One region of the Bacillus sp. T-10(2022) genome, then DNA from elsewhere that is predicted to be linked to it. Evidence: riboswitches for the same ligand, from Rfam matches in the RefSeq annotation. Region 1 holds a riboswitch; the other holds the start of a gene.
What was found. A riboswitch is a leader RNA that binds a small molecule or an ion and turns the genes downstream of it on or off. The one in region 1 is predicted to bind S-adenosylmethionine.
Positions count from the first base shown of each region.

Region 2: another riboswitch for S-adenosylmethionine. It lies ahead of mtnK (S-methyl-5-thioribose kinase); the one in region 1 lies ahead of OSJ91_RS25025 (5-methyltetrahydropteroyltriglutamate--homocysteine S-methyltransferase).

Region 1 covers NZ_CP113518.1:5,045,805-5,050,213, reverse strand. The annotation lists gene OSJ91_RS25025 (5-methyltetrahydropteroyltriglutamate--homocysteine S-methyltransferase) at 1-890, opposite strand, end outside; SAM riboswitch class I at 974-1,075, opposite strand; gene OSJ91_RS25020 (hypothetical protein) at 1,232-1,651, shown strand; gene OSJ91_RS25015 (glycerol-3-phosphate responsive antiterminator) at 1,825-2,367, shown strand; gene OSJ91_RS25010 (MIP/aquaporin family protein) at 2,594-3,418, shown strand; gene glpK (glycerol kinase GlpK) at 3,440-4,409, shown strand, end outside.
Region 2 covers NZ_CP113518.1:3,300,922-3,305,330, reverse strand. The annotation lists gene OSJ91_RS16115 (LCP family protein) at 1-121, shown strand, start outside; gene mtnA (S-methyl-5-thioribose-1-phosphate isomerase) at 213-1,259, opposite strand; gene mtnK (S-methyl-5-thioribose kinase) at 1,274-2,476, opposite strand; SAM riboswitch class I at 2,555-2,708, opposite strand; partial or broken gene OSJ91_RS16100 (carbon-nitrogen family hydrolase) at 2,780-3,563, opposite strand; gene OSJ91_RS16095 (aminotransferase class I/II-fold pyridoxal phosphate-dependent enzyme) at 3,664-4,409, shown strand, end outside.

The sequences.
Region 1 (4,409 bases):
AGTACGACCTGTGCACCGCCATTTGGAATGTATTCCAATGGTTTGAAATCCCCTGAGCGTTGATCATCATATTCCAAGAAGAATCCATCCACTTTTTCTTTTGCCAATAAAGTTGGGGCGATATGGGCATAGCTTCCTTCAAACGCCCATGTCGACTGGTAGTTTCCGCGACATAGATGGGTAGTGACGACAAGGTCTTCTGGTTTTCCTTCCAATGCGCCATTAATGACGCGAAGTGCAAGATCAATTAACTGTTCCCTCGTATATTTTCCATCTTTGAATTGGAAATCTGGAGCTGAAAGCCTGGCAATATATACATCATCCAATTGAAGATAACGCACACCTGCTTCATAAAAGGCTTTCAAAGCATGCTGATAGGCTTTGATGATATCATTTGCATAGTCTTCAATATCAGGGTAGATGTCTTCATTATGAATGCCTGCAGCAAATAATTGATTCGGACTGGGAATGGTTTGCTTGGCAACGGCACGTCCGTTCACGATTTTGTCCAATTCTATGAAATCACGAATGAAGGGATGTTCAGGATTGAATGAAACCTTCCCGGTATTGCGAACGTTATATCTCTCTGTTTCCACACCATCGAACGTGAGACCTTTTTCAGTTACATATCCCTCGATGCCATTTAAATGTTCGAGGAAGTCAAAGTGCCACCATGTTCGTCTGAACTCACCGTCCGTAACGGCCTCTAAACCAACTTCAATTTGTTTATCGACAATCCGTTTGATTTCTTCGGTTTCAATTTCACGAAGCCGCTCTGCTGAAAGGGTACCCTCCCTAAATTGCTTTCTGGCAATATGTAAACGTTCCGGTCTTAATAAACTTCCGACGTGATCGGCCCTGAATGGTGCTTTCGTTAATGTGATTGACATGTTGCATTCCTTCTTTCCTTTTAAAAATAAAAAACCTCTTCTTAAAAATAAGAAGAGGTGTTGGCAACAAAAGCTATATACTCTTCTTATCTTCAAGTTTTTACACTTCTGGAATTAGCACAGTACATGAATAGTCTGTTGCTGAGGCATCAAAGGGCCAGTCCCTCCACCTCTCTGGATAAGAGTTGTCTATTAAATTAATTATGACTATACAGGTAGTTTTTATAAAGGTCAAGAGTTGGAGGTTGAATATTTAGAATATACCGTTTATTAATTCACGCTTAAATGTTAACGGCATCAGGTAATCCGGCATATGCTTTGAGTGGGGAGGGAATGCAAGGATGAGTCCATTCAAAAGCGGCATACCGATAACGGTAACTGAATCCATGATAGAGAGAATCATAAAAATGAAATCATATGGCCAGGATATTAAAGTCAAGATTACGCCTAAGCATATTGTGCTTTCCGGAACGATGGAAGTGAAAAAAATGATGTTTAAGAGAGACGTAGCTTTCCGGATTACATTGAAACCGGTTCATGTGGAAAAAAGAACGATTTCATTTGAATTAGTGGAAATGGAACCCATTGACAGGAATTTCATCAACCAAAGGATATTTAACAGACCGCCATTTTTTGAATATGAAAAAAGAGCGATCAAAATGAATGTTAATGCTTGGAGCATCGTGCGAAAAATTCCCATTGGCACAATTAAATCGTATGAACTCGTCGAAGGTGCATTGAAAATGAAACTTTCTTTATGATTCAAGGGGATATTTTACATATATGCTTAGCCGCAATCTATAAAGGGTGTGCCAGGTATGATAGTGTTAAGATGACATGGTTCATGAAAAAAATGTGTTTGATAAATCAAGCTCTTTAAAATATACTAAATGACTTGAAGTTTTGAGTTTTTCTGGGAATGAGGAGGATAATGATGGATCAGAAGATTTTGCCTGCTTCAGCAAGCATGAAGGATTTTGAAAGATTTCTAGAAAGTTCCTATGAAATAGGTGTGTTTCTTGATTTGCATATCTCACAATTGAAAAATGTAAGTATGATGGCAAAGCAGCATAATAAGAAAATGATTTATCATGTCGATTTGATCCATGGCATAAGAAGTGATGAGTACGCGACAGAATTCATTTGTCAGGAATATAACCCCTATGGGCTGATTTCGACTAAATCAAGCGTTATATTGAAGGCGAAGCAAAAGGGGGTCATTGCCATCCAGCGAATCTTTTTAATAGACTCACATGCGCTTGAGAAAAGCTATAAGCTGGTGCAGAAAACCAAGCCGGATTATATCGAAGTATTGCCGGGCGCTATGCCATGGATGATAAAAGAAGTGAAGGAACGATTGCAGACACCGATATTTGCAGGTGGCCTCATACGTACTTCGGATGAAGTCCTAAATGCCCTTGATGCCGGCGCCTCGTCAATCACCACTTCAAAAACTGAATTATGGGATATCGTCTAATAGGGAAAAATTGAAAAAAATTACAGAAAAATAGATTAATTTTTCACAAATTATTGACAGCGTTTTCATAACCTAGTATATTTTACAGTACAAGTTAATATATGTGACGGAGACTAGGAGATTCACAACAGATCTATTCATAATTTTTTTATGAAGATAGTTCTGCTGTGGATCTCCTTTTATTTGTTGGCAAGGTTTAAAAAATTATCAGGGGAGGGGTTTTATCATGACTCCATTTTGGGGAGAAGTGTTAGGCACGATGATATTAGTTTTATTCGGAGCAGGTATTGGGGCAGGTTCATCCTTAAAGGGTTCCTATGCAAAAGATGCCGGCTGGATCGTTATCACGATTGCGTGGGGATTGGCTGTTACCATGGGTGTTTTTGCAGTGGGTTCCATAAGCGGGGCGCATTTAAACCCAGCGGTCACAGTAGGGTTTGCCATTATTGGAGAATTTCCATGGAGTGATGTGCCCGGTTACATCGTTGCCCAGATGATTGGCGCGATTCTCGGCGCAACTCTAGTATTCCTGCACTATTTGCCACACTGGAAAGCTACGGATGATCCAGGGGCGAAGCTTGGTGTATTCGCGACTTCACCTGCAATCCCGCACACATTTTCAAATCTATTAAGTGAGATGATTGGAACTTTCATCCTTATTCTTGGTCTATTATTTATAGGGGCCAATGATTTTACAGAGGGTCTAAACCCATTCGCAGTCGGGTTATTGATTGTCGTGATCGGGATGTCACTTGGGGGAACGACAGGATACGCCATTAACCCGGCCCGCGACCTGGGGCCGCGCATCGCTCACTTTTTGCTGCCGATACCTGGTAAAGGCAATTCCAACTGGGGCTATTCATGGATTCCGGTCGTTGGACCGATTGTAGGGGGTTCACTTGGTGCCGTTTGTTATAAAGCATTCTTTATGGGGGAAATAACGGCAGGATTTTGGTCTGTTATGGGTGCAAGCCTGGTACTATTGATAGTAGCCTATGCTTTTGGTAAAAAACAGTCACATGAATTGGATAGCAGAAATATCGCTAGTTAATTAAAAGGAGGGGCATACACAATGGAAAAATACATTTTATCATTAGATCAAGGAACAACAAGTTCGAGGGCGATTTTATTTAATGAAAAGGGGGAAATCGTCCATTCCTCCCAAAAGGAATTCACACAGCATTTCCCTAAACCAGGCTGGGTCGAGCATAACGCCAATGAGATTTGGGGATCGATCCTGGCGGTGATCGCCGGTGTACTATCTGAATCCGGTGTAAAGCCAGAGCAAATTGCCGGTATCGGGATCACCAATCAGCGTGAAACGGCAGTCGTTTGGGATAAGGAAACAGGTGCCCCTGTCTATAATGCGATTGTATGGCAGTCCAGGCAAACAAGTGGAATCTGTGATGAGTTGAAGGAAAAGGGACTTAATGATTTATTCCGGGATAAAACGGGATTGTTGATAGATGCCTATTTTTCCGGAACGAAAGTGAAATGGATCCTCGATAATGTGGAAGGGGCACGGCAAAAGGCAGATGAAGGCAAGCTGTTATTCGGTACCATCGATACTTGGCTGATCTGGAAGCTATCAGGAGGCAAGGCTCATGTAACGGACTATTCCAATGCATCCAGGACATTGATGTACAATATCCATGAACTGAAATGGGATGAAGAACTGCTTGAGATATTGACTGTACCAAAGTCGATGCTGCCGGAAGTGAGGCCTTCCTCTGAGGAATATGCACGTACGATTGAATATCATTTCTTCGGCCAATCGATTCCGATCGCCGGGGCAGCCGGTGATCAGCAGGCAGCATTATTCGGCCAAGCTTGCTTTAATGAAGGAATGGCTAAAAATACGTATGGAACAGGCTGTTTCATGCTCATGAATACAGGAACCAAGGCTGTCAGCTCCGAACACGGACTATTGACGACCCTTGCTTGGGGCTTGAATGGGAAGGTCGAATATGCACTGGAAGGCAGTATATTCGTAGCTGGCTCCGCCATCCAATGGCTGCGCGATGGCCTGCGGATGCTGCATG
Region 2 (4,409 bases), 1.7 Mb from region 1:
CTTAAGGGTTCCAGTGGAAGGAAGCTTTAAAGATGAAATATATCCCCAGTCCGGAGCAGTTTTGGAAATAGACTACACTAAAAATAAGAAGGCACTTCAGGAGTTCTTTTCCAAAAAATAAAAATTGTATTGTGGACCTCGCAAGAATAATCACAAAAACGAGAGGGATACGAAATCCTTCTCGTTTTTTATCATCAATAAAGCAACCTGGATCATTTAACAAAAAGCGGGATGTTTTTAATGAAATCCGGTGTTATGATGCCATTTTCGGTAATGATGCTGGTAATTAGATGATTCGGTGTAACGTCAAAGGCTGGATTGAAAGTCTTCACGTTTTCAGGAGCAATCCTAACACCTTGAATGAAGGTGATTTCCGCTTCATTCCGTTCTTCGATCGGGATGGAAGTACCGGACTCGAGAGTAAGGTCGAATGTGGTTGATGGTGCGGCCACGTAAAAAGGGATACCAAAGTGCTTGGCTAATATGGCCAATCCCAATGTCCCGATTTTATTGGCTGTATCTCCATTAGCCGCAATTCTGTCGGCACCGACGATGATTCCATTTATTCCTTTCTGGTGAATCGTATGGGCAGCCATATTATCAGAAATTAATGTGACATCCACCCCCGCTTGCATCAATTCCCAAGCAGTCAAACGCGCCCCTTGCAGGACAGGCCTGGTTTCACATGCATACACTTTTAGCGGAAAGTCCTTTTCTTTAGCCAGGTGGAAGGGAGCCAAAGCTGTGCCATACCGAGCCGTGGCAATTCCCCCAGCGTTGCAATGCGTTAGAATGGAATCTCCTCTAGTGAATAAGGATAAACCATGTTCCCCGATTTTCCTGCACATTTCTTCATCTTCAGCAAAGATGGCTTTAGCCTCCGATACAAGTGCTTCCTTGGCAGTTGAAATGCTTTGCGTAGCTTGCAGAGTATTTTCCATCCTCCTTAACGCCCAAAAAAGGTTGACAGCAGTTGGCCGTGAAGAGGCGAGTTTTTCAATATGCCTCGCTACATTTTTCTTGAATTCCGCTAATTCAGCGGTTGTTTCCTGTTTGGCACCAAGTGCAACACCAAATGCTGCCGTCAGTCCAATTGCTGGGGCACCGCGAACTTTTAATGTCAAAATGCTGTCATATACATCATCAACAGAATGAAGTTCAATAAATTCAGTTATGGAAGGCAGGGCTTGTTGATTTAATAATGTAATATGGGAATCAGCCCATTGTACCGAATAAGGTAATGGTGCTAGTTTTGTCATGTGCAGGTCTCCTTTTAAATGGTTGAATAAGATGGCAGTGTACGTTGCTTCAACGCTTCAATTACAGCTGGAACATCCAATTCTTCTCGTTTTTTAATTAAAAAAGCACCAATTTCCAATGTAGCCGTTTTGGCAGCGATCCTTGTTTCTTTATCTTCAATGACATTTAAATCGGCAACATGGGAAAGTCCGATGGTTCGCCGAATCATTTCACAGCCGGCAAAGCCGAATGCATCTTTTTTGAATTTTGTCAGTAAATAAGGCAGATAACCTTTCACATGGCGAAATGGGCTTTTATTTTGGCCTTCCCATAATTCGGAATAAGTTTCTTCAAAGGCATTCCAAAATTCATTAAGGTGTGTGAAAATCTCTTCCTTTCCAGCGCTATTACGTGTGACTGCCTGAAAGAGAAGGTTGGCGGTGTATTGACCAAGGTCAAAACCAACTGGACCATAAAAAGCGAATTCCGGATCGATAACCTTTGTTTCAGTTTCACTTGCAAATATACTTCCAGTATGTAAATCACCATGAAGCAAGGCTTCCTGCTCGGTTTCAAAGCTTTGTTTCAGCTTAGCGACCTCAAGGATCACTTCTTTATCATTCCATATATTTTTGGCGGCATCTGTCAATTCCACCTCGAAATCTCCCGGGAGTTCCTCAAAAAATGGATCCGTGAAAATAAAGACCTCAGTGATTTTGCAGAGTTCGGGATTCGTGAAATGTCGGGCCACTTCCTTTTTCGCAGAGGGTTCTAAATGATAATCGGATGTATAAAATGCCGTTTTCGCAACATATTCACCAATATGCTGAGAAAGCAATGGGTATGAATCTCCTTCGATCAATCCTGTTCTAACGATTTTCAAGTGCGATAAATCCTCCATGACCGTGATGGCAAGCTGTTCATCAGAATAATAGACTTGCGGTACGAATTCTGGGCAATAACTTCTGAAATGAATCAACGCATTCGCCTCAATCGCAGCTCTTTTCAATGTCAGCGGCCAGCTTTCGCCAAGTACCTTGGCATAAGGGACCGCTTGTTTAATTATAATTCCTTTATTTGTGACTGTGTCTGTAATATGAAAAACATAATTTAAGTTTCCATCGCCGATTTCTTTACATGTTAAACTTGCATCCGCATTGACCAACCCAAGTTTTTTTGCAAGGGTTATAGCTGTTTCGTTTGTCAATCTCTTAAAATTTGAATGGTTTTGAGTCATTCTTTTCCCCTCCGGATTCAAAATAAGAATAAAAAAGCCTCTTTCATATAGAAAGAGGCAGAAGTTTTGGCTTCGGACCTCTTATCTTCCAGAATATGAATTCTGGTGGAATTAGCACCGTGCTCTGTGGATTTTATAATCCGGCGGTGAATCCGCCCCATTTCACAATGGTATTACAGTCGGTTGCTGGGCTTCATAGGGCCTTTATCCCTCAGCCTGCTCTTGATAAGAGTAAATGTTTTCTGAAATTTTAATCTTCGGGAAAATAATATCAACTTTTTAAATAGTTTGTCAATGGGTAAATTAATAAAAATCAGGACGACGATCTTCGAATACAGGTATTTTGTTACGTGCATCCGAAACTTTATTGAAGTCCAAGGTGCCTGTCAGGAGTTCGTTTCCTTCTCCGGCTTCACTTATGATATTTCCCCAAGGATCAATTATCAAGGAATGACCGGCAAATATATTATTGACATCAGAGCCTGAGCGATTAACGGCTACAACATAGGCTTGGTTCTCGATGGCACGGCTAATCAATAAGGCTCTCCAGTGATCGAGTCTCGGCTTTGGCCATTCAGCCGTAACGAATAGAACTTCGGCGCCTTTAGCGGTATGGGCTCGCTGCCATTCAGGGAAACGGATGTCATAACAAATGAAACCAGCACATATTTTTTCATCAAGAGTAAATAAACCATCCTTTTCTCCTGGCTTCAGGAAATGATGTTCATCCATTAACTGAAATAAGTGAAGCTTATCATATTCTTTTATGAGATTTCCCTGTTTATCGATGATGATCATGGTGTTATAGATTCCCTTGCTCGTTTTTTTCGCAATGGAACCGCCTACGATGTGAATCTCGTGTTTCCTTGCCTGTGTTTTAAGAAATTCAATCGTTTTTTCGGCCTCTTGATCAGCAATCTCATTTAACCTGCTTAAGTCGTATCCGGTTGTCCAAAGCTCTGGTAAAATGACGATATCGGGTTCCGACCGTGCTGCTTTTTCCAACCATTGTTCGGCAACCTGAAAATTGATATCCGGTTGCCCGAATGGCTATATCCATTTGAATACAAGCTATTTTCCACTTCATCGTTTAAAACCCCCATATGTAAAAAATGCTTTACAAGACTATGATAAACATATATCATTTGTGACTAGAATTTCAAGAAATTTCAGAGAAGGTGTATAAAATGGTGCAATTCGAAAAATCCAGACAGCTTCAGGACCTGCCTAAGCAGTTTTTTGCCTCACTAGTCGCAAAAGTCAATGCCATCACGGAGCAAGGACATGATGTCATTAATTTAGGCCAGGGAAATCCTGATCAGCCGACTCCAGACCATATCGTGAAAAGCTTGCAGTCTGCCGCTGAAAAAACGATTAATCATAAATATTCGCCATTTCGGGGGCATCAATATTTAAAAGATGCTGCTGCCGTCTTTTATGAACGTGAATACGGTGTCAAGCTGGATCCGAAAAGTGAAGTGGCGATTCTCTTCGGGGGAAAGGCAGGTCTTGTCGAACTGCCGCAGTGTTTATTGAATCCGGGTGATACGATCCTTGTTCCGGATCCCGGCTATCCGGATTATCTTTCCGGTGTTGTTTTAGCCCAGGCAAAGACCGAATTCATGCCCTTGACAGAAGAAAATGATTTTCTTCCAAAATACAGTGACATACATAAAGAAGTACTTGATAAAGCGAAAATGATGTTCTTGAACTATCCGAACAATCCCACAGGTGCTTCTGCAACTGAAAGTTTCTTTGATGAGACCGTCTCTTTTGCAAAAGAGCATTCAATTTGTGTGGTCCACGACTTCGCTTATGGAGCGATAGGATTCGACGGTAAAAAACCGGTAAGCTATCTCCAGTCAGAGGGAGCGAAGGAAATAGGAATAGAAATATACACACTATCGAAAACATACAATATGGCAGGGTGGAG